Regions from separate parts of the Exiguobacterium sp. s102 genome, predicted to be linked through region 1. Evidence: a T-box and tRNA genes for the amino acid it is inferred to sense, from the RefSeq annotation. Region 1 holds a T-box; the other holds one or more tRNA genes.
What was found. The T-box of region 1 lies ahead of ileS (isoleucine--tRNA ligase). A T-box ahead of a tRNA ligase gene usually reads a tRNA of that ligase, here a tRNA-Ile.
Positions count from the first base shown of each region.

Region 2: it has a tRNA-Ile gene. The T-box ahead of ileS (isoleucine--tRNA ligase) is inferred to sense a tRNA for this amino acid. The anticodon was not compared.

Region 1 is NZ_JACSML010000001.1:695,673-712,503, reverse strand. Features, by position in the region: gene KNQ02_RS03440 (dihydroorotase) at 1-1,200, opposite strand, end outside; gene KNQ02_RS03435 (aspartate carbamoyltransferase catalytic subunit) at 1,202-2,116, opposite strand; gene KNQ02_RS03430 (uracil-xanthine permease family protein) at 2,239-3,555, opposite strand; gene pyrR (bifunctional pyr operon transcriptional regulator/uracil phosphoribosyltransferase PyrR) at 3,608-4,138, opposite strand; gene KNQ02_RS03420 (RluA family pseudouridine synthase) at 4,376-5,299, opposite strand; gene lspA (signal peptidase II) at 5,299-5,772, opposite strand; gene ileS (isoleucine--tRNA ligase) at 5,845-8,580, opposite strand; T-box leader at 8,639-8,865, opposite strand; gene KNQ02_RS03405 (DivIVA domain-containing protein) at 8,866-9,387, opposite strand; gene KNQ02_RS03400 (YlmH family RNA-binding protein) at 9,411-10,184, opposite strand; gene KNQ02_RS03395 (YggT family protein) at 10,184-10,456, opposite strand; gene KNQ02_RS03390 (cell division protein SepF) at 10,459-10,953, opposite strand; gene KNQ02_RS03385 (YggS family pyridoxal phosphate-dependent enzyme) at 10,984-11,655, opposite strand; gene pgeF (peptidoglycan editing factor PgeF) at 11,645-12,418, opposite strand; gene ftsZ (cell division protein FtsZ) at 12,499-13,659, opposite strand; gene ftsA (cell division protein FtsA) at 13,703-15,007, opposite strand; gene KNQ02_RS03365 (cell division protein FtsQ/DivIB) at 15,236-16,009, opposite strand; gene murG (undecaprenyldiphospho-muramoylpentapeptide beta-N-acetylglucosaminyltransferase) at 16,069-16,831, opposite strand, start outside.
Region 2 is NZ_JACSML010000002.1:209,575-226,405, reverse strand. Features, by position in the region: gene KNQ02_RS06085 (L-lactate dehydrogenase) at 1-532, opposite strand, end outside; gene KNQ02_RS06080 (DUF92 domain-containing protein) at 696-1,478, opposite strand; gene KNQ02_RS06075 (5-formyltetrahydrofolate cyclo-ligase) at 1,469-2,017, opposite strand; gene rpmG (50S ribosomal protein L33) at 2,076-2,225, opposite strand; gene KNQ02_RS06065 (glycoside hydrolase family 57 protein) at 2,330-4,513, opposite strand; gene KNQ02_RS06060 (DUF4912 domain-containing protein) at 4,549-5,271, opposite strand; gene phoU (phosphate signaling complex protein PhoU) at 5,380-6,042, opposite strand; gene pstB (phosphate ABC transporter ATP-binding protein PstB) at 6,059-6,835, opposite strand; gene pstA (phosphate ABC transporter permease PstA) at 6,930-7,838, opposite strand; gene pstC (phosphate ABC transporter permease subunit PstC) at 7,840-8,781, opposite strand; gene KNQ02_RS06035 (PstS family phosphate ABC transporter substrate-binding protein) at 8,877-9,821, opposite strand; gene KNQ02_RS06030 (peptidoglycan D,D-transpeptidase FtsI family protein) at 10,045-12,117, opposite strand; gene KNQ02_RS06025 (superoxide dismutase) at 12,262-12,870, opposite strand; gene KNQ02_RS06020 (alpha-amylase) at 12,964-14,424, opposite strand; tRNA gene KNQ02_RS06015 (tRNA-Ile) at 14,540-14,613, opposite strand; tRNA gene KNQ02_RS06010 (tRNA-Met) at 14,626-14,699, opposite strand; gene KNQ02_RS06005 (Na/Pi cotransporter family protein) at 14,821-16,461, opposite strand; gene KNQ02_RS06000 (hypothetical protein) at 16,686-16,831, shown strand, end outside.

The DNA.
Region 1 (16,831 bases):
TAACCGTCCCGCGAACGGTGTATTTTTTCCTTTTGAATAAAAGCGTTCTGGTTCAACCGGTCGGACGGTCTCTAAATCAAGCAACACGAGATCTGCCGGTGCCCCGACTTCCAAGCGACCATACGGTAAGTCGAACAAGGCGGCCGGCTTGCGTGTCAAGGCATCGACTAAGTCGCTTAGCGTCATCTGGTTCGTTTGAACAAGTTTCGTATAAAGTAGTGGAAAGGCTGTCTCGAAGCCCGTAATTCCAAATGGTGCCCGCTCGATGCCGAGCGCTTTTTCATCGGCTGCGTGCGGCGCATGATCCGTTGCGATACAATCAATCGTGCCGTCGCGTAACCCTTCGAGCAGTGCCGCCCGGTCTGCCTTACTCCGAAGGGGCGGATTCATTTTAAAGTTCGGATCCTGCCCCTCGATGTCATCTTCCGTCAGGACGAGATGGTGCGGTGTCACTTCTGCCGTGACACGGATTCCTGCCCGTTTGGCGTCACGAATGACCCGGACTGATTCTTTTGTCGAGACATGACAGACATGATAATGGCAGCCGGTCGCTTCTGCGATTAAGACGTCGCGCGCGATGTGGATACTTTCCGCTAGTGACGGAATCCCCTGCAGTCCTTCCCGTTCACTATACGCACCTTCATGGACACAGCCGGCTTTCAACGTATCGTCCTCACAATGGGCGACGACCGCCTTCCCGAGTTTCGCTGCGCGTCGCATCGCTTCCCGCATGACGGCGGCACTTTGAACGCCAACGCCGTCATCTGTAAACGCAAAGACATCCGTTAATTCTTCAAACGCGACGAGTTCCTGTCCTAGCTGATTTTTTGAAATCGCCGCATAAGGCAAAACCCGGACAGACGCCGTTTCTTCGATTTTCTTGAACAAGGCGTCTAACGTCTCGCGGTCATCCGGAACAGGACGCGTATTCGGCATCGGACAGATTGTCGTGAATCCGCCGGCTGCGGCTGCGGCCGTACCTGTTGCAATCGTTTCTTTATGTTCGCCACCCGGTTCGCGGAGATGGACATGAATATCGACGAAGCCTGGTGCTAACAAGCGGTTACTTGCATCGATGACTTGCTCGTCCGCCCGCGGCGCAGCATCGAGATCCGTAATCAAGCCATCCTCGATGCGAATGCTTGATTGTTGCAATTGTCCGTTTTGATACCATGTTGCGTGATCGATACGTAGTGTCATATTAAATCTCTCCTTCAGTTGAGTTAGGATGAAACGCACGTTCTAAAATCGCCATTCGGGCGAACACACCATTTTTCATCTGCTCGAAGATTCGTGACTGGGTATGTTCGACCAGTTCGTCCGCAATCTCGATCCCGCGATTGACGGGTGCCGGGTGTAAGATGATTGCTTCCGGTCGAATCCGCCGCATCCGGTCGAGTGTCAAACCATATTGTTCGTGATACGTTTCTTCGAGCTCCATCGCCTGATTGTGCCGTTCCTGTTGAACCCGGAGTAACATGATGATGTCACTTTGCTCGAGTGCCTCGTCAATCGGGACATAGGCAATCCCCATCGTCTCGTCAAACCATTCCGGTGGACCGGAACCGATGACGGTCGCCCCGAGCCGCTGCAACACGTCCGCGTTCGACCGGGCGACCCGGCTGTGTCGCAGGTCCCCACAGATGACAACCGTTTTGCCGTGAATATGACCGAATTCGGCAAACATCGTCATTAAATCGAGTAAAGACTGGGACGGATGTTGACCACTCCCATCGCCCGCGTTGATGACCGGAATCGTCAACTGTTCAATCAGCGCGTGGTAATAACCTGTCTCGTGATGGCGGATGACAAGTGCTTCGACCCCGAGTGCTTCAAGTGTTTTACATGTATCAAGTAACGTTTCTCCTTTTTGGACGGATGATGTCGTCGTCTCAAACGGCAGGACATGCATTCCTAAGCGATGTTCCGCCATCTCGAATGAACAGCGTGTCCGTGTCGAATTTTCAAAGAACAGGTTGGCGATCGTTTTATTCGCAAAGGTATTTGACGGTTGTCCATGTTTCAATTCAAGCGCCCGCTCAATCAACTGCTCGATTTCTAGAATCGAGAGCTGGTCGAGACTGACGAAATCGGGACTCACTGGTTGGGTTTTCATCTCGTTCACTCCTTTTTCGGCCGCAAAAAAGCGCACCTTCTGATGTGAAGGTGCGCTGAAGAAAGCAGATGAACATCTGCGATCTACAAGGGCCTCCACTTTATCGTCCTCTCGGGAACGTCTTAAAAGTCGTTAGCTGCTCGTTTCGGTTGTAAAGGTGTTTCTTCGATGTCGACTTCTTCCTGTGCCGCCTTCGGTAAAATCAAGTTCAAGACAACTCCGAGGATGGTGGCGAGCGCCATTCCTTCTAACGAGAAGTTCCCCACTTTCAAAGCTGCACCGCCGATGCCGATGACCAAGATGACCGCCGTGATCGTCAAGTTTCGTTTATCTGCTAAATCGACCTTACTTTCGACGATCGTCCGGAGACCGTTCGAGGCGATGACCCCGAACAAGAGGATGCTGATGCCGCCCATGACGGGTGTCGGAATCGTTTTAATGAAGCCTTCGACGTATCCAAGGAATCCGAAGCTGATTGCAAGTAATGCTGCGCCACCAAGGACAAACACGCTGTAGACACGCGTAATCGCCATGACACCGTTATTTTCGCCGTATGTCGTGACAGGTGGTCCACCGAGCATCGAAGCGACTGCCTTGGCAATCCCGTCTCCAAGCACTGTCCGGTGCATTCCCGGATCAAGGAGCGTCTCGCGCCCAATGATGCGGGAAGTGACCTTTTGTTCACCGATATGTTCCGTCAACGTGACGAGTGTGACCGGGACGATCAAGGCGAGTGCTGCCCAGTTCAAGGTCGGTGAATAGTCGAGGAACGGAATCGTAAAGTCAGGTAGATGGAAGAATGTTGCTTCGCGCAGTGGTGCAAAATCAACGATCCCGCTAATTGCTGCGACGAGGTATCCGGCGAGAATACCGAACAAAATCGGCACCGTACTCCACATGCCTTTAAAGTACGTCATCGCGAGGAGCGTAACAGCGAGCGTCGTCAAGGCGACGAAGAAGAACAAGCCGTTATATGTGCCATCCGCTCCGTTCATTGCCATGCTGACAGCCGTTGGGGCAAGCGATAGACCGATGACCATGATGACTGGACCGATGACGACCGGCGGAAGCAGTTTCATCAACCAGGAGACACCTGTGTACATGATGATTAAGGAGACAAGTCCGTAGACAAGTCCAGCGACCATCCCGCCGACAAGTGCATCTTCGACACCCCAGCGTTCGCTGACGGCGATGATTGGGACGATGTAGGCAAAACTAGAACCAAGGTATGTGGGGACTTTGAAACGGGTGACGGCGAGGAAAATCAACGTGCCGACTCCGCTCGCGACGAGTGCGACAGATGTGTTTAATCCCGTAAGTAACGGAACGAGCACGGTCGCACCAAACATCGCGAAGACATGTTGGAGGCTGAGCATCAGCCATTGAAGAGGATGTTTCGGTAATTCACGGACTTCAAGAATTGCTTTATGTTTTGACATGAGAGCATCTCCCTTTCTGGTCTCTCTGGACCACGTTAAAGGTATTTTTGATTTAACGTTTAATGAATACTTGATCAGCATCGTCGACTTCTGATAAGGCGACGACGACTTGTTCTTCGCGTGACGTCGGAACGTTCTTGCCGATGAAATCTGGTCGAATCGGGAGTTCCCGGTGACCTCGGTCAACAAGGACAGCTAACTGAATCATGCTTGGTCGACCATGATCGACGAGTGCGTCCATTGCCGCGCGGACCGTCCGTCCCGTGTACAGGACATCATCGACGAGCACAACGATTTTTCCTGTGACGTCTTCCGGCATCTCGGACCCTTTGATTTCCGGCTCGAGGCTTTTTTTCGAGAGATCATCGCGGTACATCGAGATGTCGACGACACCAAGTAACACGGCTTTTCCTTCAATCTCTTCAATCCGCCGGGCAAGGCGTCTCGCAAGTGTTTCGCCCCGCGTCTTGATACCGACGATCATCAATTCTTCAATCCCTTTGTTGCGCTCGATGATTTCATGGGCGATTCGTGTTAAGGCACGACTGATTGCCGCTTCATCTAAAATGATGGCTGGTTTCATGGCTTCTCCTTTCATAAAAAAACCTCCTGCTTAATCGGCAGGAGGTTGTTGAAGACAGATGTGTACATAGCAAAGCCATGTGTTTACACGCGTTACGGTGTCTCCCTTTCGTAGCCTCTCCGGACTCGATTAAAGGTGTTCTAATTTTGTAGGATCGTCACGCGGACGACCGATTTGGTGAGGCTGATGTCTCGCATCGCTCTCTAGGTGTTACTCTACCGTTTTATTAGAAAAACGTCAAGACTCTAATTCAAGTTTTTTCAACTGACTGATCTCAAACGTCATCTCTTCCGGGAGTGGTGCTTCGAACGTCAACCATTCGCCGGTCCGTGGATGTTCAAATCCGAGAACCGCTGCGTGGAGTGCTTGACCATTCATCTTCATCGTCTTCCGCGGTCCATATTTCGGGTCACCTGCGAGCGGGAATCCGATATAGCGCATGTGGACACGAATTTGGTGAGTCCGTCCTGTTTCGAGTTTACACTCAACGACCGTAAAGCCTTCATACCGATCGAGGACACGGAAATGCGTGACCGCTGCTTTTGAGTTTTTGTCCGTGACCGTCATCCGTTGACGGTCATTTTTATCACGGCCGACCGGTGCTTCAATCGTTCCGAGTTCATGGGGAATCTCGCCATGGACAAGCGCGATATAAAGACGTTCCGTCGTCTTATCTTTTAATTGTTGCGCAAGCGATTCATGGGCTAAATCATTTTTAGCGACCATCAAGAGACCTGATGTATCTTTATCGATCCGGTGAACGATCCCTGGTCGTTTGACCCCATTGATGCCTGAGAGGTCTTGGCAGTGATGAAGCAACGCATTAACGAGTGTTCCTGACACGTGTCCTGCTGCCGGGTGGACGACCATGCCTTTTGGTTTATTGATGACGATGACATCGCTGTCTTCGTAAACGACATCTAGCGGAATGTCTTCCGGTAAGATTTCGAGTTCGACGGCTTCCGGGATATGCACGGTGATGCTTTCCGTTCCCGTCATCTTATAGTTCGGTTTCACGATGCGTCCGTCTACTTCGACGTGCCCCGCCTTTAACCAGTCTTGCACTTGCGAACGCGACCACTCTTGTTGTTCAGCCAACCATTTATCGATTCGCCCTGTCGCGCCTTTTGCTTCGACCGTCCATACTTGTTGTTCATTCATTAATCAATCGTTCCCTTCTTCGTCAAACGCTCTTCGAACATGACGCTAATCAGCATCAAAATCACTCCAAATGTCAAGCAGACGTCTGCGACATTAAAGATCGGAAAATTATAGCCGAACGGATAAAAGTGTAAGAAATCAACGACTTCCCCACGCGCCATCCGGTCAATAAAATTTCCGATCGCTCCACTCAGTAGTAAAGCGACACTCCAAGCAAATACTTTGTTTTTTGTTCCTTCTTTGTACAGAAAATAAATCAGACCAACAACGACGAGAACCGTCACGATGAAGAAGAAGCCGAATTTTCCTTCAAGCATTCCCCATGCCGCTCCACGGTTGCGGTATGAATTGAGATAAAAGAAATTTGGAATGACTTCAATCGCTTGACCAATCGTCATCTGCTGAACGACGATCCATTTCGTCAATTGATCCACTCCTACGAGTAAAGCAGCAATCACTAAGTAAAGCCACATCCTGTTTTCCCCCACATCAAAAATAATGAGGGGTAGCTACGAAGTCGCAGTAGCCGCCCCTCCCCTTATTCATTATAAAGAATTGACGACCGCAGTACAACGAGGACAAAGTGTCGGATGAGCCGGATCTTGACCAAGTTCAGTCGAATATGTCCAGCAACGTTCACATTTCTCGCCGTCCGCTTTCAAAACAGTGATTGCTGTCGTCTCATAGTTACGTTCTGCCGAGTCGACAAAATCGATGTGTGAGACTTGAAGCAGTTGTTCAAGATGGTCGATTGTCGCAAGCAAGTTCTTCGTCGCTTCGTTCGGTGCGAGCTCGAGTTTGGCTTCGAGCGTTTTCCCGACGAGCTTCTCTGCCCGTGCTTCTTCAAGCGCCTTCAAGACATCATCGCGGAAGACGAGGAACGCGTTCCATTTCGCGATCAGTGCAAGTCCTTCTTCCGATACGTCGACTGCTTCCGGTAAATCCGTCAAGAAGATACTTGCCGTCTCGACACCAGGAACGAATTCCCATGCTTCGTCTGCCGTATGCGGTAAGACAGGTGCCATCAATTGTAACAATGTCACGACGGTATCATACATGACCGTTTGAACGGCACGACGCGCCGGTGCATCTGCTTGTTCGATATACAAGATGTCTTTCGTGTAGTCGAGGTAGAACGAAGACAGGTCAAGGACACAGAAGTTATGCAACAGTTGGTAAACTGCCATGAAATCATACGCATCATAGGCTTTTTTGACTTTACCGACTAATTGATCGAGCTTCGTCCGCATGAAACGGTCTGCTTCCGGTAAATCTTCAAACGCAACACGATGTGCCGTGTGATCGAATTGATCCAAGTTCCCGAGCAGGAAACGGACCGTGTTCCGGATTTTACGGTATGATTCTGAAACTTGTTTAAAGTTGTCCATCGATGCCCGGACATCTGACTGATAATCGACTGACGCAACCCACAGACGAAGAATCTCAGCACCGAATTGTTGCATGATTTGGATTGGGGCAATCGTATTCCCGATTGACTTCGACATCTTCCGTCCTTGACCGTCTAATACGAAACCATGACTGACGACTGCTTTATACGGTGCTTTTCCCGTTGTCGCAACAGCTGTCGAAAGCGACGAGTTGAACCAGCCACGGTATTGGTCTGAACCTTCGAGGTAAAGATCAGCCGGACGCTCTAGTTCTGGACGCGTCGCCAGCACACCGGCATGTGACGAGCCGGAATCGAACCAGACATCCATGATGTCTGTTTCTTTTTTGAACTGACCATTCGGACTTGCCGGGTGCGTAAAGCCTTCCGGCAATAAGTCGATTGCTTCGCGTTCATACCAGACGTTCGAACCGTGCTCTGCGAACAAGTTCGCGATATGGTCGATTGTTTCCGGTGTAACAATTTCTGTTCCGTCTTCTGCATAGAAGATTGGAAGGGGCACGCCCCATGCACGTTGACGCGAGATGACCCAGTCGCCACGATCTTTAAACATGTTGTGAAGACGTGTTTCTCCCCATGCCGGTACCCACTGCACATCTTTGATTTCGTCAAGGATTTCCGCACGGAAGTCTTTAATCGACGCGAACCATTGTGGTGTTGCCCGGAAGATGACCGGTTTTTTCGTCCGCCAGTCGTGCGGATACGAGTGTTTGATGAACGATAGTTTCAACAATGCGCCCGCTTTTTCTAACGCAAGACCGACTTCTTTATTCGCATCTTCATAGAACATGCCTTCGAATCCTGGTGCTTCCGCCGTCATGACCCCTTTATCATCGACCGGGCAGAGGACATCGAGTCCGTATGCTTGTCCGATGCGATAGTCATCTTCCCCGTGTCCAGGTGCCGTATGCACGACGCCGGTCGCTTCCGCCGTAACATGATCACCGAGCATGACGAGTGATTCACGGTCATAGAGCGGGTGTTTGGCTTTCATGTATTCGAAATCTGCTCCATTGAAGACACGACCGACTGTCGCGTCTTCCCATCCGAGTGCCTCGATGACTTCAGGAACAAGCGCCTCTGCGACGATATAACCTTTTCCTTCGTACTCGATCCGGGCATACGTGAGTTCCGCACTGACAGAGATTCCGAGGTTTGCAGGAATCGTCCACGGCGTCGTCGTCCAGATGACGAAGTGATCGGTTGGCTCTAAGATGTTATTTCCTTCTAAGACAGGGAACGCAACATAGATGGCAGCAGAACGTTTATCATGGTATTCGATTTCGGCTTCTGCCAGTGCTGACTCAGAAGAAGGTGACCAGTAGACTGGTTTTTTTCCTTTATAGATATAGCCTTTGTTCGCCATGTCACCGAAGAGGCGAATTTGCGCCGCTTCAAATTCCGGTTGGAGCGTGATGTATGGATTATCATAATCACCGAGAACACCTAAACGCTTAAACTGTTCACGCTGATGATCGACTTGTTCGAGCGCATATTTCGCACACAACTCACGGAACTCAGCGACCGACATCGTCTTCCGATCGACACCTGATTTTTGGAGCGCTGTTTCAATCGGTAAACCGTGTGTATCCCAACCCGGTACGTACGGTGAACGGAAACCATTCATCGATTTGTAACGGACGACGATATCTTTTAAGACTTTGTTTAATCCGTGCCCCATGTGAATATCACCGTTTGCGTATGGTGGTCCATCATGAAGGATGAAGGTTGGTTTCCCAGCATTTTTTTCTTGAACTGCTTGATATAAGTTCATCTCGTTCCAACGTGCCTGCATGTCCGGCTCACGTTTCGGCAAGTTACCTCGCATTAGAAATTCAGTTTTCATCATCAGTAATGTATCTTTGTACTCCATCTGGCATTCCCTCACTTCTTTTAATTTAACATACAAAAAAAGCCAAACACATCCCTGGTATAGGGACGAGCTTGGCTTGAACTCGCGGTACCACCCTACTAGTAGTTCAACCGTACGAACTACCACTTAAGAGCCCGATAACGGGGGCGAATCGGTGCGACTTACTTAATGGTTCAGTCTCACACTCGAAGGGGATATCCATTCTCACTTACTGTTCGGGCTCACACCAGTCCCCGATTCGCTTGCAGCAGTCTGATTAAGACGTGTCCTTGTCATTGATTTAAGTTATATGACATCGTCGTCATTATACGCAACTGCCGGAATCTCGTCAAGCGCACCACGGGTCGAACTATCAAACGCGTCCCAATCATGGCTTGCCAATAACTCCATCTGCGCATCGATCAAGACTTTAAAACGATTACGGTACAATTCGATTTTCTTACGCATCTGTTCGACTTCAAAGTCTGTCCGTTGCGCTCGACGCTGTGCGGAATCTTGCAGTTGTTCCGCTTCACGCTCGGCTTGTTTTAAAATCAAGCTTGCTTCTTTCGTCGCATTGGCCTTGACTTCTTCTCCTGCTTCTTGGGCAACGATGATTGACTTGTTTAACGTCTCTTCCATCGAACTGAAGTAATCGACACGCGATTGCATGTTTTGAATCACTTCTTGCTGTTGACGGTTTTCCCGCAACAACATTTCAAAATCCTTGATGACTTGATCAAGAAATTCGTTGACCTCATCCTCGTCATAGCCGCGAAACTTACGTGTAAATTCCTTATTATGAATATCAAGTGGCGTCAATGGCATGATGAAATCCTCCTCAGCATTTTTTAACCTTTTAATAATCCGTACTGTAATTTAATCCGGTCGCGTTTCGTCGACCCTAAAATAGCCGTCAATTTGACGCGGCCTGTTCCACGGAGCGAAAGCAAATCGCCTTCTTCAAGCATGAAGCTTGGATCTTCGACGATTTTATAATTCACTTTACTTTCCCCTTGTTTAATCAAACTCTGTGCTTTTTGTCTCGAAAAACCAAGCACTTCGCTGACGACAGTATCAAAGCGGAGCGAACTGACGAATCCAAGTTCTTCTTGCCATTCCTGTTCTTTGATCTTCAATTGGTCTTCTAGTTCGACGCGAGATAAACGAATTTTCGTTTTCCCTGCCCGCTCGACGTTGACTTCGATATAAGAAGCAACGTCTTCTGCGACTGCGAACTGAACGACTTGATCTTGAATGACGACGTCACCGAACTTGCCGCGTTTCAGACCGACGTTTAAGAGCGTACCTGTTACTTGTCGATGCGATAGTTCAACGAATTTTGTAGGATAATGAATACGATAGATGGCAATATCAAAGTCGCTCGCATCAAGTTCGTAGTAATCAGGCGCAATTAGTGCCCGCTGTCGCTCTGCCCCTTCGAAACCGCCCTCAAAAAAGAGGGCACATTTCGTTCCGACGAGTTCGCGTGTGATTTGCTGTTCGCGTGGGTCAAGAAAATCTGTCAGTTTAAACGTATAGGTCGCTTCGACATGATCGATCCAGTTTAAGACAAGATCGACGAACTCCCGCTCATGTCCGCGATAGTGATCATAGACGCTCATTAGAAGAAGATTGCTCGAATGCCTGACTGTGCTAAGTTCAACACTAAAAAGGCAACGATTGGTGAGATGTCAAGCATACCTCCGATGGGCGGGATGATCCGTCGGAAAGGCGCGAGGAACGGTTCGACTAACATCGCTAATACTTGTCCGAATCTTGACTCTCGTGCGTTTGGGAACCATGAAAGTAAAATATAAGCAATCATGACATAGCTATAATATTGAAGTAACGTGCTCAATGTACGCCCAATCGCGTACATAACTTGTGAATCCATGTTTACCACCCCTTATGATTGATATCATCTTCTCCAAGTAGATTTGAAATACTACCCGCGAGCTCGACGTTGTTCGGCACACAGAGGAGCGTGTTTTGACTGATTGTCGTAATCGTACCATCGAGTGCAAAGACGACGCCTGAAAGAAAATTAATCATTTGCCGTGATTGATCTTTTGACATGCGTTGCATATTAACGATGACCGCACGATTTTGACGGAGATGCTCCCCAATTTCTTGTGCTTCATTGAAGACACGCGGCTCACTTAAAATGACTTGTGATTTTGCTTTTTTCGTATGAATCGGAACGATATTCGATTGACGCACAGGGTCCTCCTTTTGAGTAACACTCGGGGTAGATTCCTCGTAGTACTCTTCATACTCTTGCTCTGCAGTACCTCTACCTTTATTTATTGTAGCATCATTTTCATATTCAAGTTCGTCTAAATCGTCTGTGTTCCCAAGAAACAGATGTTGCATTTTCGATTTGAATCCCATTTCGATTCTCCTTTCAACTTCTTCTACGTTTTATGATTGGACGAGGACCGTTCCGATTCTGACGTGTGTCGCCCCTTCTTCAATCGCAATTTCATAATCAGACGACATCCCCATCGATAATTCCGTACAGGGAGCGTAAGACAGGTTTCGTGCTGCTACTTCGTCTCGTAAGACGCGTAAAGCGCGGAAAACGGACCGCACTTCCTCTTGATTTTCTGTCAATGGTGCCATCGTCATGAGTCCAATCACACGAACTTTTGGATATTGACCGATTTCATGTAGAAAGGAATGGATGTCTTCTGCGGAAATACCTTGTTTCGAAGCTTCACCCGAGACATTGACTTGAACAAAACAATCGATAGGACGTTTTGCACGTTTATTGATTTCTTCCGCTAAATGCAAACGATCGAGTGAGTGAAGCACATCGATTTGATCGATGATTTGACGTACTTTTCGCGACTGCAGTGTCCCGATGAAGTGCCACTCACAGGCTTCACGCCCAAGTGCTGCTTGTTTTTCTGACAAACCCTCCGGACGATTTTCACCTAGCGCCGTTATACCTGCTTCTAACAGCTCAGAGGCAACTTGACTTGAAACTGATTTCGTCACGCCAATCAGTTGTACCTGCTTTTTTTGAAAACTCTTTTCACTCGCTTGTTGCATCTTTTGTTGGACAAGTTGAACATTTTCATTAATCGACATGTAATGACTCCTTTACGATCAAGCTCGCGAAACGACCTTGGTGGTCCCCATGACGGTAAGAGAAATAGTCATCTGCTTGGCAGTGCGTACAAATTCCTGCATCAATGATGTCACCTAATCCACTTCGCTCTGCTAATGCAGCATTCGTCTGCTGAAGCGAAAGCATCGCTTTTCCGTTTTCTTTTATTGTGTAGGGCGTATCTTCAAGACCAAGCCCGTCAATCGCTTCAAGGACGGGTTGGTCGACCTCATAACAACATTCACGAATCGAGGGTCCGATGACCATTTGAATCGAGGAACGGTCTGCCCCCGCCGCTTCCATTCGGGCGACAGTCGCTTCAACGATATTCGCGACTGTTCCACGCCATCCGGCATGCGTATTCGCAATAATTCCTGTCGTCGGATCACAAAACACGAGCGGTACACAATCCGCGAATAACATGGCGAGTAATACATTTGCATCCGTCGTCACCAATCCATCTGTACCCTCGATCGTTGTTCCATAATCCAGTGCGCCTCGTCCAGAATCTAGCGTCGTCACTTGTTCGACATGGTTCCCGTGAACCTGTTCTGCCCAAACTGAATTTTCGAGCGATAAATCAAGTTGACGGGCGATGACTTGCCGGTTTTGAATGACACCATCGCGATCGTCATTGACATGCAATCCAAGATTGCCAATACCATGCGGCGCTGAAAATTTTGTAGTGAATGCCGCACGCACTGTACCGGTCGGTGTATCCCACTTTATCCATTGACCAAACATCATTTCACATCCCTTTCAAAAAAGAGGTGCCGCTTACGCGACACCTCTTTGTCTAGCAGTCGTGTCTTGGAAAAAATCGATTAACGATTGTTCCGACGAAGGAATGATGGAATGTCCATCGTTTCTTCAACATCTGACCCTTTTGCTGGTTCTGGATTCGAGCTGACAGGTGTCTCTTCGACTTGTGGTTTCGGCTCCTCAGTCGCAGCAGGAGTTGGAGTCGCCTGCTTTTTCTTGAGTAAGTTTTTCATCATTTCTTGAGCAGATGGAATCTCGAAATCGAGTGGCTCGTTTTCGAATTCTGTTGCGATGACGGTAACGATGATTTCATCTTCTAAGTTATCGTTGATAACAGAACCGAAAATCAAGTTTACTTCTTCATCTGCTGCACTTTGAACGATTTGAGCAGCTTCCGTTACTTCATATAGACTGAGGTTCGCACTACCTGTGATGTTCATTAAGACACCTTTTGCACCTTCAATCGATGTTTCAAGCAATGGACTTGAAATGGCTTTCTTCGCAGCTTCCGTTGCACGGTGTTCGCCTGTCGCAACACCAACGCCCATCAAGGCAGATCCTTTTTCAGTCATGATTGTCTTAACGTCTGCAAAGTCTAAGTTGATTAAACCAGGGACAGCGATTAAGTCTGTGATCCCTTGAACCCCTTGACGAAGCACATTATCCGCTTCTTTGAATGCTTCGAGCATCGGCGTGTTACGATCAACGATTTCAAGTAATTTATCATTCGGAATGACGATTAACGTATCGACTTTTTCTTTAAAGTTTTGCACACCCGATACAGCGTGTTGCATCCGTTTGCGTCCTTCAAACATGAACGGTTTCGTTACGACACCGACAGTCAATGCGCCGATTTCTTTTGAAATTTCAGCGATGACTGGCGCAGCACCAGTTCCTGTCCCGCCACCCATACCTGCAGTGACGAAGACCATATCAGCACCTGACAAAATCTCTGTCAATTGTTCACGGCTTTCTTCTGCCGCTTTTTTACCGATTTCTGGATTCGCACCTGCACCTAAACCGCGTGTCAGCTTTGCACCGAGTTGGAGCTTCACATCTGCCTGCGACATGTTGAGTGCTTGTGCATCTGTATTGACGGCGATGAATTCTACGCCTTGTACACCATGTTCAATCATTCGGTTGACGGCGTTTGAACCACCGCCACCTACGCCGATGACCTTAATTTTAGCTACTTGGTCCATCATTTCATCAAAATGCAACATAAAAGGGGCCCCCTAATTTTTTATACTCATTGTATTTTAGTCATTAACCAAAAAACTTTTCAAAGAAACTACTGAATGATTTACGCTCTTTTGGAGGTTGTTCCTGTTGCGTTCGTTCTTCACGTACTGGAGACGGTGTCGGGTTCGTAAGCAATTGTTCTTGTTCACGATTTTGCGCCACGACTTCCTTCTCGTCCGCACGATCAAATCCTGATTTCGAAACCGTACTTCTTGAGAGTACATAGCGTAACATGCCGGCTGCCACAGCGTACTTCGGATTACGAATGCCTAAGCTGGCCGGTTGGTAGACGTTGACGTTCTGATTGAAAATCCGTTTCCCTAGCTGATCGATTCCAGGAAGCGAAGAACTTCCACCGCAGAGAATGATGCCACTATTCATTTGTGGATGGCCAGCCTGCGTCATCCGTTTTTGAATCATCTCGAAGATTTCTTCGAGGCGTGCCTCTAAAACGAAACCGATCTCAGGTTGCGGCTCAAAACGATGCTCCCCATTAATCGTTACATAGGATACCTTTTCTTCAGGATCCCCTAACGATTCAAGCGCCACTCCGTATTCTTCCTTCGCAAGTTTTGCATCTTGGTACTTACAATTCATCTTATACGTTAAGTCACGTGTCAGATGATCGCCACCATAAGGTAACGTCGTCGAGTAAACGAGATCGTTTTTTTCATAAATCGACAATGTTGTCGTCTCATGTCCAATATCGATGATGCCGACGCCAAGCTCCAGTTCATCGATTGATGCCGCGATTCTTGAAACAGCTAAGCTTTCAAGTACGTATCCTGCAAGCTCTAGACCAGCCCGTTCGATTGAACGTTTAATGCTATGTAGGATCGTCTTCGCTCCAATGATCAACTTCCCTGTCACTTCTAGACGATAACCGATCATACCACGTGGATCCGTGATTTCTGTTTGTTGGTCGACCGTAAACGTTTTCGGTAGTACATCGACAACACTTAATTCGTTCGGAATGCGCATGACCATTGCGGAGTGTAAGACGTCTTTGACGTCGTCATCCGTAATTTCATTGTCTTCGCCTTTAATTGAAGTCATCCCTTGACAATCCTTGACTTGAATGTGTTCTCCAGAAATTGCTACATATACTTCACCAATCGGTTCACCGAGTGTCCGTTCCACTTCAGCGACCGCTTGTTTAATGGCATTGACTGTTTGGTCGATATCGACGATGACGCCACGTTTGACACCGGCAGATGGTGCAGAACCCTCCGCTAACACGTTCAGTGTCCCACCGAGTAGTTCACCGACGATGAGTTTCACTTCCGATGTTCCAATGTCTAGTGCGGCAATCGTACCTTTCGTTTCCATGGGAGTGACACCTCCACTTTCATAATACTCATACTGATTGTCCCTATATATATTCAGGAAACAAGATAAACTTCTTCTCGTTTAAGTCTACACTATATAAAACCCTACGAAAAGAAGTTATTGTCTAACTTACCCATCTAATAGATTACGATTTGATGACGATACGCCTACTTATTTACTAATGAAAACAAACGTTTGTCAATCTGCTGACTCATGACTAGGAATTTTCTATTTTTTTACTTTATATGGTTTGAAATAGATTCCCCCGTCAATCGTGATCGTCCCTGTTTTTCCTTTTGGTAAGGCTGAAATCACTTTGACATATTCATTCAACGAGTTAGAAAAAGCTGAAGTACTCAATAAGACGGTATTGCCATCCGTCATGAATAACTTCAATCCCCCTTTATCGGTTTTATCGTTTGCAACGATTTCCGAAATCCGACTCCGAACTTTTGGTTCGATTTTGACGAGTTCCTTCGTCAACCGTTCAAGGGACTGATCTGTAAAGCCTGTTAAAATCGGTGCATCGAACAATTCTTCCTTCGACTTTCCAGGGATGATTGTTCCATCTGCTAAGACGATTCGGTCTCCGGGTTGATCTTTCGCGTAAGCAATTTCTTTTTCCTCCACGACATTAACTTGATAGTTATGGAGAAAACTCTGTGTCATCGTTGCTTCCCGTATACCTGGTACATCTTCGATTCGCTCTAGCACAGCTTCTTCTGACACATTGAAAGCATGTGTCTCCTTCACCTTCATCCGTGACGCCTGAATGATGTCTTCTTCTTTGACATTGACGACACCGTCAATCTCAAGTGTCGCTACCCGCGAATAACTGGACTGAAGATAAAATACGACAGCAATCAATAGACCGATCAGGATGAGGACATAGATTAAACGTCGATTTGCTTTCTTCCGGCGTTGTTCACGGATATAAGGAATCTTATCTTCTAGACTACTGACAGTGGCATCCGTATCTTTTACCGGTTGTCGCTCCTTCACGTTCATTCCTCCTCTACTTGATTAATTTCAGTTCCTTATCGGTCTATTCCTGCAACTGTTTAGTTTTTTTGTTGAATCAAGCGATTCAACTCGTCTACTAAATCACTCGATGCATTCGGCATCCCTAAAGCGAATGCGGCCTGCGACATCGCTTCTTGATTCGCAATCGCCGTTTTACAAGCATCGAATAACGTTTCTCCTGTCAGTTCAGCTTCTCGGACGAGCAAGCTTGCTCCTGTTTCGACGAGGGACGAGGCATTTACTTCTTGATGGTTTTCTGTGACGTATGGACTCGGAATGAGAATGCTCGGTAATCCGAGCGTCGTCAATTCTGCTAACGTGCTCGCACCCGAACGTGAAATGACGAGTTGACTCGCCTTTAAGATATTCGGTAAATCATAGACAAACGGACGTAACTGAATACGCTCCGGGACCGTTCCGATTTGGCGAGTAATCTCTTCAAAATGAACTTGACCTGTCACGAACAACATCGACCAATCCATCTGAATGAACTTCGGCATCATCTCGATGATTGCTTGGTTGATTGCTGGCGCTCCACGACTTCCACCGTAAACGACGACTAACGGGCGCCCTTCTTCAAAACCATAACGTTGCCGTTCAATGACCGGGTCGACTTGCAAATCAGCTACTTCGGAAGCCCGGGGATTACCGATTAAAACGGTTTTCGCTTCGTTTTTACCGAAATGGTGACCTGATCCTTTAAACGATAACGCGACACGATCGACGTACCGAGCAAGGAACTTATTCGTAATACCAGGTAAACTGTTTTGCTCATGGACGAGTGTTTTATACCCCATCTTC
Region 2 (16,831 bases), on a different contig from region 1:
CTAAAATATAGGCGTGGGCGTTTCGTGAATCGATATTAAAGTATTCTCCTAACATTTGGCGCAAGCGTGCCGTATCGAGTACCGTTCCTGATCCGAAGACGCGTGACTTTGGTAAACCAGAATATTTCCATGCTAAATGTGCCATGATGTCAACGGGATTTGATGCAACGACGATGATGCCGTCAAATCCTGATTCCATGATTTGGCGCATCATTTCTTTCATGATTAAAGCATTTTTCGCAACGAGGTCAAGTCGTGTCTCACCCGGTTTTTGTGGTGCACCGGCCGTGATCACAATGACTTCGGCATCTTTACAATCCACGTAATCCCCTGCCCATATCCGCATCGGCGAAGAACTGAATGGCGTCCCGTGATTTAAATCCATCGCTTCCCCTTCAGCTTTTGCTTTATTCACATCAATGATGACAAGTTCTTCACAAAGTCCAGCTGTCGTCATTTGATACGCAAAACTTGATCCTACTGCCCCCGCACCAATTAACGCAACGCGTGTAACTTTAGCATGTAATTCCATCCGATATGTCCACCCTTCCAAACAAATTAAAAGTTTGTTAACTATATCACAATTAGATTGTAACATCTTTCACAAACTATTAAAGACTGTGTAAACGGTCACATTTTGTCTAATTTGTGTCAACAATATCCTAACATAAGGAAGTCAGGTACTTCACCTTCCATTACCACAATCGATACAACATGAAACCAATCAGCCCCGCTAGCGTACTGGACAAATAATTAACGGCGTCATTCCCTAGCCACTTCCACCCTCGGACATATTGTGTCGTAGTACCATGATGGATTTTTTTCTCGGTTTCTTTGCCACAAATCTGACAACGATACTTTCGTTGAACGGTAGCGCCTAACACCGTATCGAGAATACTGCCAAGGACACCTCCGGCCGCGACGATCAACCATTGCTTTACGGACAAATCGAATAGAATGTCACCCGCTGTCGCGATAAATAATGCACCGATGATTGTCGCGAGTGTCCCGAGTAAAGATACCCCGCCGCTCGTTCCTCGTAAGACCGGTTTAAACGTCCGGATTGAAATCGGTTCTTTTTTAGAAAGCGGACCAATCTCGGATGCCCATGTATCTGCATTCGAAGCAGCAATGACAATCAAGAAAACTAATAAAAAATCAAATTCATTTGTCAGTACAACGCCTATCGAAGCAAGCATAGCGGTTCCACCGTTGGCAAGTACTTGCCAACCATCTCGTGCACCATCCTTCTCGACGATTTGATCGACGGACTGCTTGCGTGCCTTACCGAGTTTTGATAACAGGCTAGAGCTACCGAAGAATAACAGTAACAGGACTAATCCTTCATAATCGAGCGCATAGACGACCGTGCTGCCGACAAGTATCGTCAACAATGCACCGCTTTTCGTTAATAATCCAAATTGATAGCCAGCATATCCGAGAGCTAAGCAGATGAATAGAAGAACAGTTAATGACATTGAATGACCTCATCTTCAGTGACAATTGTATCAACCGGGCGATCAAATGATTCTACTTCGAATCGTTCCACGACTTGAACGGCAAATGCAATCGAAAGCGTCGGACCTGAAAAATCAATCAACGCACGATCATAAAACCCACCGCCCCATCCTAAGCGATAGCCATTACGCATATAGGCACGACCCGGTACGATACAAAGATCAATCGTCGGCAATGCAATTTCAAAAGCAGTTGCATCCGGTTCAAAAATCCCCATCGAATTCTCAATCAGTCGACTGCTTGGCGAATGTTCAAAAAATCTCATTTCTTGACCGATGACCTTCGGAATGACGACACGTTTTCCATCCGCCCATGCTTGTTGAATGACTCGATCCGTTGAACATTCGTTTCGAAACGAGAGGGTCACCGCAATTGATGTCGCACTCATCCATTCTGGCAATACAAATAACTGCTCTGCAATTCGTCGTTCCCGCTCCTGCCGGTTTTCCAACTCGTTCAGTCGCTCACCGATTACCCGTCGCGCTGCTTTTTTATTCATATAGTATTCCCCCATTCACAAAAAAAGCCATCACACAAGGTGACGGCTTCCATCTCAATTATTTTACTTCACGGTGAAGTGTGTGCTTACGGAGACGTGGGTTGTATTTCTTCAACTCAAGACGCTCTGGGTTGTTACGCTTGTTCTTTTTAGTGATATAAGTACGGTCACCAGTTTCAGTGCAAGCCAAAGTAATTTTAACGCGCATGGGATTCCCTCCTATCTAGCTCTCAATGTATCAAGTGTTTTTGCTTTACATAAGGTTAAGCATACTCAAGTATCGTACCAAGAAAGGAACGGAATTGCAACTGTTCATCCGTTCTTTTTCTGAATCGCCAATTGTTCGTATGGTTTTTCAAGGTTCACTTGGAATTCAAGCGGTTTTTGAGCAACATGATAATCATTTTCGATTCCTTGTCGCGCTTCTTCACGTTCTAAATAAATCAATTGTGAATGACGAAGTGCTTCGCCCTCTAATCGTTTAATCGCAACAACTAAACCACCGCTACTCGCTGGAGAACGCTCACTCTCAAGATTGTACACATTGCTGACAAGCGGCAACTGGTTGATCTCAGCAAACGATTGAGCAGCCGACGCCGTCTCCATCGTAAAGTTATGGACAAGGCGGAATTCTACGATTTTATGCAGGGCTTGCGCTTGACGCAACACGGCAAGATTTAATCCGGCCAACTGATTGTAAGTCTGAACGAGCGGTAGACCCGTCATGCGGACGCCGTAAATATGAACGCCATCTTCAAATCGATAAGCCGTCTCATTTTCTGTGATGACATAGACATTTTCTCCCGCTCCTGCCAATCGCTTCGCAAACTCAGCAATTGGTCGGTTCGAATCTTGGTAATCTTTTGCGACGAGTAAAATCGCAGCATCGTTCCATGACGTTTCACGTTGCACCGCAACATAGTAGTCATGCGTCGTCAAATAGACGTCTGGTTCGATGTCTGTATCCGCTAAGAAGGGATATTCGGCATAACGCGTTTCAAGCCAGTCGGTCGTTAATTCTCCAGCGTCAAGTAACCGCTCCGTTTCTTCAAATCGCTTAATATGTTCACGGAATCGATTCGCCGCATATTGTGCCGTCGTCTGTCCATCGAGAATGAACGGCCAGTCGCTCGAAACCGCGAGCAAGTATTCACGAATCAATTGACGTTTTGCTTTGACCGTCAAACCATCTTGATGACGATTACGCGCCATGACACCGGCTAATCGTTTTTCAAGTTGATGCAAGTGACGAATCATCCAGTCGTTCCGTTCATTGATCCACACATCCGCATACCCTTTCCGGCCCCATGTCCCCATTGCGACGTGCACCGTCTCGATGTCGCCAAAATGACGCTCGAGGAACATTGTAGGTGAAATCGATTCGACCCCAACATCTTCAAGTCGTTCCATGGCTTTACCAAGGAAGTCCGGTCCCTCAAACCACCAATGACCAAATAATTCCGCGTCAAATGGTGCTGTGACAAGAAACGGCGGGAAGTCTTGTCCACTGTGCTGGTCAAGATGCTCCGCCAATGCTTCCGCAAAGTCAGCTGCATGCTCATCCGTTTGTTTCCAAGCCCAGTCGCGGACATAAAAAGCCTTTTGATCGGACTCTCCTGTAACACGATGTAATTTTAAGCCCGTATCGTAGCGGAGTCCTTCAGGATGCATGAATTCTGCAATTTGGTCCCACTCCCGATCATAGGCAAGATCGCGGTAAAATTCACGATAGTTCGGGTGTCCCGGATAACCAATGACAGAACTCCAAATGCGTCCAGAAATGATTTGATCGCGCGGAAACAGTGCAACACCATGTGGCGAATAGACCGGTGCGCCGATGCCGTGTTCCGGAGCAGGATCAGCGTTTAAGATGGAATGTTCGTCTACGAATGTATAACGAATCCCCTCTTCGTACATGATTTTATCAAGACCTGGTGTGTAAGCACATTCCGGCATCCATAGCCCCGTCGGACGGAATCCATAATGACGTTCGAAACAGTTTAATCCAGTTTGAATCTCTGACCGGGCAGCTTGCTCTGATAACATATGCGGACTGAAACCATGCGTTGCCGTACAGGTCATCAATTCAAGGTAACCCGCTTCTTTATAATGACGGAAGGCATGGTTTAAATCCCGATCCCAATGTTCGAATGTATTTTTTAAGTCACGGTACCGTTCTTTGTAGAAAAGCAGGGCATCCCGTTCTTCCGCCACTAAATCGCGGTCAAGTTCTTGATCAATTAAGCGTAATGTATCATCTAAATGCTCTACATAACGTTCTTGAATCAGTGAATCCGCAAGCATTTCAATGACGGGTGGAGAAATACTAATCGTCCATCCGAGCGGACGCTCCAGACGATCAATTTCCCATAATAACGGAATATACGTTTCTGAAATCGCTTCGTACATCCAACGCTCTTCTAGACGATGAGCTTCCTGATGACGAATATAAGGTAAATGGGCATGTAAAACGAGTGAAAAATAGCCTTTGCGCATGTTTTCTCTTCCTCTCCTTCTTTCTATCTTTTAGCTCAACGAATTCGGTCGAAATAAGAATACGGTCGTAAAACTTCTACCCATTCCGGTTGCTCGACTTCTCCATTTTGCCAACGAGCGACGACTTCAGCGAATCGCCCTTCAACGACAGGTTCGTCACGCGGCGTCTCGACCGGCTTCGAACGTAGTACCGGAACAAAGTCACCATCAATCGTTTGAATTCCCCATTCGATGATGTATGTAGTGTTTGGGGATAACGGACGAACGAACCAAGAGTTCGTCATTTCCGGCAGTTCAAATTGATACGTCCGGTTCGCTTCACCTTTTTCATACTCGACTAACGTCACATCAATGATTCGAAGTTCTTTACGGAATGAATCGAACGCTGCATGGTAATGCGTCTCTAACATTTTACGAGATAACTCCGAGAGCTCCCAGTACACGTACAATGCCGTCGGCGATTGAACGATGGCATGCATGATGTCATCTTCATAGTGCGTCGCCATCCCGAATGCATCCCGTTCAAGCGATGGTATGGCGATGACAGCAGGAACGATTTCATTCGCAGCCACTTTCATCGATGGAGTGGCTTTCTGTTGTTTTTTAGGAGCTGCTGTTTTTTTGTCCGTTGGTTCTGAAAGTGATTTTCGGTACTTACTCCACGCATATTTCACTTTCCCTTCCGTCGACTCTAATTTCTCAGCGATTTGTTTTGTCGTCAGTCCTTGTTCTTTTAATTTTATGATTTTATCAAGCATTACCTATCACCTCTTTATCTTTATTCACTTCTTTCCTATTCTACAAACTTGTTTCAAATTCCTTTACGAAAAAAAGTAGGTCGAGGATTTTCCTCGTACCTACTCAAGTTAGTTATTTAAGTCGTAGTGTTTCCCTTTTTCGAGATAGATGAGGTGCTCCCCGACGTTCGTCAAATGGTCGCCCATCCGTTCGATGTAGCGACAGATGTTCGTAAACTGCATGATTTCATCGACAACAATCGGTTGCAATGACATATGGCGCATGTATTGGCGAAGCGCTTTATATGTCGTCTCATCAATGATGTTGTCGAGATCGGATAACGCTTTTGCTTTTTCGATATCACCATCGCGATAGGCGACGATGGCTGTTTCCGTCATATCAAGCAATGTTTCAAACGCTTCTTTTAGAAGCGAGATGTCGATGACATAAGGAAATGTTTCGACACGTAAAACCGCTTTCGAGATGTTTCCGGCATAATCGGCAATCCGCTCTAAGTCTGTTGCGATTTTCATCGCTGTCACGAGTCGACGTAAATCCGTTGCCACTGGTTGTTGTTTCGCAATCAAAAGAATCGCATCATCATTGATTTCAAGTTCCAGCGCATCGAGTTCGTTATCATTTTCAATCACTGTACGCGCGATGTCGAGATCGTATTTTTCAAGTGCTTCTGCTGTCGTCGCAATCTGTTGCATCGTCTTGCGGGCAAGAAGAAAGACTTTTTGATCGAGTACTGCTAGATTTTCTCCAAAAATCGTACGGTGAGCTGCCATTGAAAGTTCCTCCTAATTATCCGAATCGTCCTGAAATATAATCCTCTGTCCGCTTATCACTCGGATTCGAGAAGATACGATCCGTTTGATCAAACTCCACTACTTCTCCGTTCAAGAAGAATGCCGTCTTATCTGAGACACGTGCTGCCTGTTGCATATTATGCGTCACGATGATGATCGAGTACTCTTTTTTCAACTCCTGGACGAGTTCCTCGACTTTGAGTGTCGAAATCGGGTCGAGTGCTGAAGTTGGCTCATCCATTAAGATGACATCCGGTTCGATTGCAAGGCACCGCGCGATACAAAGACGTTGTTGTTGCCCACCTGATAATCCGTAGGCATTTTCATTCAGACGATCTTTGACTTCATCCCAAATCGCCGCACCTCGCAAGCTACGTTCCACGATTTCATCTAAAATCTTTTTGTTTTTGACACCGTGGACACGTGGTCCGTACGCGATGTTATCGTAAATCGATTTCGGGAACGGGTTCGGTTGCTGAAAAACCATTCCGACGGACGTCCGTAATTCTTCCACTTCATATTCTTTATCGAAGATGTTCCGGCCGTTATATTCGATGACACCGTTCGTCCGTACGATTGGCACGAGCTCGACCATCCGGTTCAAGGTTTTGATGAATGTCGATTTCCCGCACCCAGACGGTCCGATGATTGCCGTGACTTCGTTTTGTTTAATATCTAAGTTGACATCTTTTAAGGCGTGGTCATCGCCGTACCATAAGTTTAAATTGTCGACACGGTATACACTGTCTTGCGCAGCTACTGGTTGATTCATAGTTGTTGCCCCTTCTTTCTCGGCTGTTTTTGTCGTCAGCTTCGTATCCATCATCTGTGTTCCTCCTTAAAAACGATTCAGCACACTCCTACGATTAATAACGTTTAGAAAAACGATTTCGAATCCAGATTGCAAGTGAGTTCATTGTCAATAAAATCACCATCAAGACAATGATTCCTGCTGCAGCAAGACCTTGGAAATCAGCTTGCGGACGGCTTGTCCAGTTATAAATTTGAATCGGCAACGCCGTAAACTCTGAAAAGATCCCTTCTGGTGCACGGGCGATGAAGATGGCTGCTCCGACCATGATAAGCGGTGCTGTTTCACCGATCGCACGTGAGACAGCTAAGATGATTCCCGTAATGACACCTGGAAGTGACGCCGGTAAAACGACTTTGAACGTCGTCTGCCATTTCGAGGCACCAAGTGCCAGTGAAGCATGACGCATCGCTTGCGGCACGGAACGAATCGCCTCTTGCGACGATACGATGACGACCGGTAAGCTCATTAACGCGAGCGTCAACGCTCCAGCGATCAATGTTGAACCGAAGCCCATATTCCGGACAAAGAATGTTAAACCGAGCAAACCGAAAACGATTGAAGGTACGCCTGCCAAGTTCGAGATGTTGACTTCGATGAACGATGTCATCCGCCCTTTTTTCGCGTATTCCTCTAAATAAATCGCAGCTCCGACACCCATGATGAAAATCATTGGAACGATTAAAAGCATTAGGAAGATCGTACCCATCAGTGCAGGATAGATTCCAGCGCGTTCTGGACGTCGTGATGGGCCATTCTGAAGGAAATCAAGCGATAACCATGCAGCACCATCACGGAGTACGCCGACAAGAAGAATACCAAGAACGACGAGACCAAATAGGAGACCAATCAAGAAAATCACTTTCGTCACATTGTTGACGACAAGACGCTGACTGATTGATTTTTTTACTGCAACTGGATCAATGAACTTTTTTTGTACAGGTTGTTTTTCTGGTAAGGCCATCTTAATACTCCTCTCTGAAACGACGCGTAATCCAGTTCGCGAGGAGGTTCATCACAAGTGTAAAGACGAACAACAGCGTACCGACAGCGTAGATACTATAATATTCAACGGTTCCATATCCCGCATCACCAAGCGCGACTTGAACGATATAAGCTGTCATCGTTTGGACAGGTTCAAGCGGATTGACGGTTGCAGTAGGATTTGATCCCCCGGCAATCGTCACAATCATTGTTTCACCAATCGCACGAGACATCCCTAGGACGATCGACGCGATGATACCTGAAAGTGCTGCCGGAACTACGACTTTTAAAGCCACTTCAAGGCGTGTCGAACCAAGTGCGAGTGCACCGTCACGGATTTTTTTCGGGACAGAACTCATCGCATCCTCAGAAATCGAGGCAATCATCGGGATGATCATGATTCCGACGACAATCCCTGGGCTGAGTGCGTTGTAAATCGCAAGACCGGGAATTAACTTTACGAGTAGAGGTGTAACGAACGTCAACGCGAAGAAACCGAAGACGATTGTCGGGACACCTGCTAAGACTTCAAGAATTGGTTTTAACACACGACGTGCGCGCTCTGACGCATACTCACTTAAATAAATAGCAGATGTGAGTCCGATCGGCACGGCAACTAGCATCGCAATCACGGTAATCTCAAGTGTTCCGACGACGAGCGGCCAGATTCCGTACTCTGGAACCGAGTTCAACGGGTACCAGCTCGTACTACCGAAAAATTCTTTGATTGAGACGACTTCAAAGAAATGTTCCGTTTCGATGACTAACGTGAGAATGATGCCAATGGTCGTAACGACCGAAGCAAACGCACATAAAAATAAGATGATTGGCATAATTCGTTCCATGATGTTTTTCATACTGAATTTTTGTTTTCGGTTCTGTTGAATCAGCTCGCGAACCGAGTTTTTTGATGATGAATTCATCCTTCTTCGCTCCCTACTTCATCATTCCTACATAAGAACGGGACTTAAAAAGGGAGAGATTCCCCCCTTTTTAAGTCACCCTCCTATTCGGATGTTTATTTCATTGCATCTTCGATTGCTTTTGCATTTTCGTCATAACGCTCTTGCTTCATTTTGACGTAACCGACTTCTTCCGCTAAATCACCGGCATTTTCATTCGTAAATTTCACGAAGTCAGCGACTTGTTTTTTATCAGTGAGTGATTTGTTGTTTACATACGTGTAGATTTCACGTGATAACGGATATGAAAGATCGTTGATTGTTTCTGGTGTTGGATCAACAGCATCTTTTCCTTCAGCCGATAACGGTACTTCTTTTAACTTATCTTTGTTTTCAGCATAGTACGCATAACCAAAGTAGCCGATTGCGCCTTTTGTTCCTTCGACACCTTTAACGAGGACGTTATCATCTTCAGAAAGCTGGACGTCTTTACGCATATCTTTTTCATCCATTACTTCCTCATTGAAGTAATCGAATGTACCTGAGTCTTTACCAGGGCTGAAGAATTTGATTGGTTCTGCTGGGTAAGATGAATCGACATCTTTCCATGTTTTGACGTTCGGATCCTGCCACATTTTATTGAGCTGGTCAATCGTCAATTCCTTGACCCATGTGTTTTCTTTACTTACTGCAACTGTTAATCCGTCAAGCGCTAGTGCCATTCGTGTATATTCAATTCCATTTTTTTCTGCTTCTGCTGCTTCTTCTTCTTTGATTTCACGTGAAGCGTTCGAAAGATCTGTTTCACCGACGACGAAGCGTTTAAATCCGCCACCTGTCCCAGACACACCGACCGTTACGTTTACATCTGGCTGTTCAATCGAATATTCTTCTCCGACTGCTTCCATGATTGGAAAAACTGTTGACGATCCATCAATTGCAATCTTTCCTGAAAGATCCGACGAACTCGAAGAGCTTCCTTCGTCATTTCCGCATGCTGCACCGACTACTGCGATTGAAGCTACTGTTGTGATAAGTGCTGTTTTTTTCATCCAAGACATGATTAAATTTCCTCCTCGAAGTATGTCGCTTATACCAATACGACTTTTTATCCGTTTCCCTTACAAGACTTATAATACGGATGAACTATTAAAACGAAATGAATCCAACGTAAAAGAATTGTAAAGGCTTGTTTTTTGCAGTTTACAATTCAAAATACATTATAAAAAAAGGTCAATCCAAATAAAAAAACGAAGATGAGTTTCCTCACCTTCGCTCTTCTAGTTAATTTGGCTTAGTCTGCCACGGAATATCTTTTACATTGAAGTACGCCTTCACTAAATCATGCCCAATTTTCGAGTTGACCGTTTCCTGCTCCATATATGGAAGGAACACGGCCCAAGCAATCTCTGGATTATCATACGGCGCCCAACCGACAAGGTTCGAGTTTAATGAACGAACCGGCTGACCACTGCTGTCACGTAATGCAATCCCGTCTTCACCATATACGCTTACCTGTGCCGTACCTGTCTTAGCCGCCGCATCGATTCCTGTCAGCGCAATTACTTTAGAAGTCCCGCGCTCTCCTTTGACGACTCGATGTAATCCTTCACGGACGTGATCAATGTTGTCTTGGCTGACTTCGATTCGGTTCAAGTAATTTGTTTCGAAGCTATACTCGACTTGTTTTGTTTCTTCTTCAATTGAATTCGATGCGAGCACTTCTTTTAAAAAATGTGGTTGAACACGATAGCCGCCGTTCGCGAGTGTTGAGATATACTGCGCGACTTGTAACGGAGTGAACGCGTCATATTGCCCGATGACACGGTCCATCAAGAGCGTGACGCGGTCCGGTGTCCCTTGCACACCTTTCGCTTCGTACGGTAAATCAATCCCAGTCGTCACGCCGAGCCCGAACTGGCTGTAATAGTTTTGCATGATGGCTGCAGCAGCATCGACGCTCGCCCCTGCAATCCCATTACTCGGATAATTTGCCATCCGCATTGCGATGTTGAACATATATACGTTTGACGAGCGTTCGAGCGCCGTCAAATCCGTAATCGGCCCCATGTTGACGTAAGAAGCCTTCTTCGTCCCACCGATTGTAATCGGCGCATCATTGATGACTTCATTTTGACGAATGACGCCTTCTTCAAGTCCCATTGCAACCGTCGCCCCTTTAATCGTCGATCCGATTTGGAGTGAGGTCAGAACATTATTGATTGCGACGTCACTGAATTTATTCGTCGCCGTATCGAGTTTTTGTCCCGACATCGCTAAAACTTCACCCGTTTGCGGGTTCATCACGACCGCATAACCTTCTTTAAGATAGCCGCTTCCCATGCCGCGACCCATCTTGATCGCTTGTTGGAGGATTTGATCGACCTGTTTGTTGTATTCCGCGTCAACCGTCAGAACGAGGTCTTTTCCAGACTCTCCTTCTTCGCGGTTCGGCTCACCAACTGGTTCGCCGTTAAACGTCTCATACACATCATATGCCGGTTTACCGCGCAGTAAATCTTCATATTGTTGTTCTAAAAACGATGTTCCGACCCGATCGTTCAAACTGTACCCTTTTGCCTTGTATTCCGCTTGTTGCTCAGCAGGAATCTTCGAGTACTTTCCGAAAATGTTCCGGAGCGTTCCTTCATATGGATAAGATCGTTCATAGAACGGTTCCACAGAAACACCTTTCAGGTCTTCGAGATTTTCGTCAATGATCGCCATCTCTTTTGCCGTCGCACCAAGCTTGACAAGTTGTGGATCAAGCGCATACCCGACTTCCATATTGTGTTTGATTGCGACGATTTCCATTGTTTTATCATCATAATCAATATCTTTCTCTGTAATTGTATCGAGCATGACTTGATTCTCTTCAGCAATCGATAACTTTTTTCGTTCTTCCAATGTCGGATACTTTTCTTTCATGACAGCATCAAAACGACGTTTCGACTCTTCTGTATTGGTCGCGATCCAGTAATCTTTTAAGTCACGTTCCGTTACCTTCCAATCATCTTTCGGTAAATTGATGATGGCAGCGAGACGTGAAGCTGTTTCAATCCGCTCATCGACCTTTGTATTTTGCGAGCGTCGGTAGACAATTGAATATTTTGAAATCGTATCGACGAGCAATCGTCCATCGCGGTCATAAATTTTCCCGCGTGGTACTTCATACTTTGAAGCGATCATCTCTGTTTTTTGAACTTCTCGTGAGATTTTTTCACCATTGACAATTTGGACGACACCAAGTCGGAAAATCAAAATCGCAAATAATAAAAAAACAACAAAGAACATTAAATTTAATCGAAGCGGCAAGTGGTTACGCCGTCTTCCTCTTACCGTGATTCGTTTCGCCATGGCGTACTCCCCTATCGTTCAAAAAGTCATCTTTGTTCATTATATAGAAGGAAACAATCCATAACAACCTATCCCATCATTTTCCGCATTAAAAAAAGAACCGTGCCCTCTTACCGGGGACACGGTTCTAGCATTTAAAAATGATTATTTTGCGTCAGCGTAAAGCTTGGCAACGTGATCCCAATCAATGACATCGAAGAATGCATTGATGTAATCCGGACGACGGTTTTGGTAGTTCAGGTAATATGCATGCTCCCAAACATCAAGTCCGAGAATTGGCGTTTTACCTTCCATGACTGGTGTATCTTGGTTCGGTGTCGAAACGACAGCAAGTTTGCCACCTTCGACGATGAGCCATGCCCAACCAGATCCAAAGCGTGTTGTAGCTGCTTTAGCGAAAGCATCTTTGAATGCATCGAATGAACCGAATGCTTCATCGATTGCTGAAGCGAGTTCGCCTGATGGTGCAGCACCGTCGTTCTTTTTAAGCAATTTCCAGAAGAATGAGTGGTTCCAATGACCGCCACCGTTGTTGCGAACTGCTGTTTGAATGTCAGCAGGAAGCGCATCAAGGTTTTGAAGCAACTCTTCTAATGATTTCCCTTCGTGTTCCGAGCCTTCGAGCGCCGCGTTGACGTTCGTGACGTAAGCATTATGGTGTTTCGAGTGGTGAATCTCCATCGTACGAGCATCGATATGTGGCTCAAGCGCATCATAAGCGTAGCCGAGTTCTGGTAATTCAAATTTTGACATTTTCATGTCCCCCTTTATCCTATTTTCGGAACTTCAATACCTTTTAAGACTAGCAAAAATGACGGGTATAACGCAAGTAATGACCCTTACATTTTATTGTTCATCGCGTGGTGCGAATACAGAGACACCACCACCCGGAACAGGGAAAACACCAAATCCTTCTTCATCGATGACGACAGGCTCATCTTGGTGATTTGTGTAATCGAACCATTCTTCACCAGCACGATCTTCTCCGACGAACATCCGTTTTTCACACATGTCTGCATTTGACAATAGTACGGCACAACCCGAGTTCGGGAACTCTTCGACTCCGTGACGGACCCAACCGACACAGTGTGGATCATCGAGATAATCTTCTTGTTTCCCGTATGCTTTATGGTAGCGGGCGTACAGCAATGCATCGATCATCTCTTTTTTACCTTCGACTGGATGTGGTCCTTGTACACCGTAATAATCGCCGTAAAAGACACACGGATAACCGTCTTTACGAAGGAGAACGGATGCGTAAGCATGTTGTTTAAACCAATCATCGACCCACGACTCAAGCGATTCGCCTGGTTGCGAATCATGGTTGTCAACGAATGTAACAGCATTCGTCGGATGCGACTCAACAAGTGTATCTGCGAAGAGCATCGTCAAATCAAATTTTTTCCCCTGTTCTGATGCTTCGTGGAACTTATAATGAAGCGGAACATCGAATAAATCAATTGTATAGTCGACGCTATCTAAGAAGTGACGACAATCATCTAAGTCAGATTTCCAAAATTCACCGACCATATAAAAATCTTCTGGATTTTCACCCATCATTGATTTCGCGAATTCATTGACGAATTCGTAATTGATATGCTTGATTGCATCGAGTCGGAATCCTTGGCAATCGAGTGTATCCTTGAACCAATGCCCCCAGTCGATCATTTCCTTGCGGACTTCAGGATGATTGTAATCGATGTTCGCAAACATCAAGTAATCATAGTTCCCGAATTCGCTATCGACTTGGTTGTTCCAGTCTTTATTTTTTCCGGAAATTTTGAAGACGCCGGTTCTTTCTTCTCGCGCATCAAAATCCGTTCCGTTAAAGAATTCATGATTCCAAACAAAATCAGAATACTTCCCGTCACGTCCTGGGAAAGTAAATTTTGTCCATGCATCGATTTCGAATTCTTCTGAAATTTCTTTCGACCGATCTTCTGGGTTAACTTCGACGACATTAATCGTCTCCAGTTCATCTGCTGCCGCCTTATGGTTCATGACGACATCGGCATAAACAGCGATATCATTTTCATGTGCCACTTGAATTGCTTCAAGTAGTTCGTCTTTCGTCCCGTATTTCGTCCGAACCGTTCCTTTTTGATCGAACTCACCTAAATCATAAACATCGTATATCCCATACCCTGTGTCTTCATCTGATTGCCCCTTAGAAGCTGGTGGAATCCAAACAGATGTGATGCCTGCAGCACGAAGCTCCGGCGCTCTCTCTTTTAAACGTTGCCAATGCTTCCCATCATTTTCTACATGCCACTCGAAAAACTGCATCATTGTATGGTTACGTTCCATCTCTCTTCGCTCTCCCTCAATTACTATAGTATGAATATTATTACAATATCTTTAATATTCCCCAAGCGAACAAAAATAAACGCACACCCCTAAACAGGAGTGTGCGTTTCTTAAATGGACCCTGCAGGACTCGAACCTGCGACCGGACGGTTATGAGCCGTCAGCTCTAACCAGCTGAGCTAAGGGTCCTTAAGTAAATAGTAGCGGCGGAGGGAGTCGAACCCACGACCTCACGGGTATGAACCGTACGCTCTAGCCAGCTGAGCTACACCGCCATAATGAATTAAAACAACTACAATTAGATTAATGGAAAGCATCTAAAATGTCAATAAATTATTTCACAAAAATAAAGAGAGACTTCTTTACAGAAGTCCCTCCCGCTTATATTCATTTCATTCAAGCCGTTCCCGAACGTTGTTCGAGTACTAAATCTGTAATATTGACGGCGTGATCGCCAATCCGTTCGAGGTTCGATAACAGATCAACAAAAATCATACCCGCTTGACCTGTACACTCCCCGGCATTGACGCGTAAGACGTGGTGTTTACGGAATGAACGCTCGAGTGAATCGAGTTTCCCTTCTAATTCAAGGACTTGGCGTGCTAACGAAACATCATCACGTTCAACTGCTTTGATTGCCGTATCGACGATTTTTTGTGTTAGAACGTACATTTCATCCAACTCTTTTTTCGCTTTTGGCGTAAATTCAATCCGGTTGACGATTTGGAAGTCAACGAGTTCGATTACGTTTTCGACATGATCACCAATCCGTTCGAAGTCATTGACCGCATGCATTAAGAGCGAATGGTCATTCGATTCACGTTCAGAAAGATCGTTCGCCGCCACTTTGACAAGGTAGTTCGTGACTTCCGTGTTCAAATGGTTGATTGCATATTCAATCTGACCAGCGTCAGAAACATCTTTTTTATCATGGGATTGCGTGTAGCGATGTGCTTTACCGAGTGCTTCTTTCGAGAACTCACCCATCCGTAAGACTTCCATTTTTGCTTGGTTAAGCGCAAGTGAAGACGATTGATTCAAGATGTTTTGATCCAAATGACGTGGTTTTGAATCGACTGTCGTGTCTGTTCCCGGAACGACCTTTTTAACAAGCCATGCGATTTGTGCGATGAACCAACATTGAATCAATGTGTTGACGACATTGAACGTACCATGTGCAAAGGCAATTTGCATTTTCGGTTCAAGATTGAGTACACCTGTGATCCAAGCGATGAACGTCGAGAACAAAGGTAAGGCGACTAAGAAAATAATCGTACCGACGATATTGAAGATGACGTGTGCTGCTGCTGTCCGTTTTGCGGCAATCGATGCACCGAGTGCTGCGAGTACTGCCGTGATCGTTGTTCCGATATTATCCCCGAATAAAATCGGGAGAGCTGCTTTGATATCAATCATGCCACCAGAGTATAACTCCTGCAAAATACCAATCGTCGCAGAGGACGACTGGACAAGGAACGTAAAGACCGTCCCGACGAACACACCGAGTAACGGATTGTCTGACATCGAAATCGTCAGTTCACGGAACCACTCACTTGATTGAAGTGGTTTCATGCCGTCACCCATCAATGTCAAACCATAGAACAAGGCACCGAAACCGAAGAAGATTTGTCCGATGTATTGAATCCGTTCTTTATTGAAGAAGAAGATGAGAAACGCACCAAGCGCGATTGCAGGAAGGGCTGCTTCCTTGACGTTAAAGCCGATGATGAAGGCCGTGATCGTCGTTCCGATATTCGCCCCCATGACAACACCGATTGCTTGACGTAAATTCATCAGACCCGCGCTGACGAGTCCAACGACGATAACGGTCGTACCTGACGATGATTGAATCAAGACCGTGACGACAATACCGGCAAGAATTCCGAGTAACGGGTTCGATGTGTATTTGTCTAAAATGTAACGAAGTCGGTCCCCTGCTGTTTTTTGGAGCCCATCTCCCATATACTTAATACCGAATAGGAAAATACCGAGTCCACCAATAAAAGTGAAAATCATTTCCTGCAAATCATAATTCATCGTTTCATCTCCTCATATCTAAAAAAGTGGGATTGATTTTTTGTTAAGATTTTATTGTTTCAACCTCTCCTATTATGTAAAGGTCCGTTGAACTTGTAAATAGTTTTATCAACATTTGAATGTTAAGGTTTTATTAACCTGTACCAAAACAGAGAAAACCCTTTATTACAAGCGTTCCCAAACTCACTACACCACTGTTATGAAACAGAGAAAAGAGTGTTATCATGATTTTTTTAAGACAATTTATTAATTATTTACAAACCACCTTAGTTCCAAACCGATCTTTTTTAAAGACTCGCCTTGCCGATGTCTCCCTTTATTTTTGTGGATTAGCGTGGATTTCATTTTGGACGACAGTCATCGATAGTAT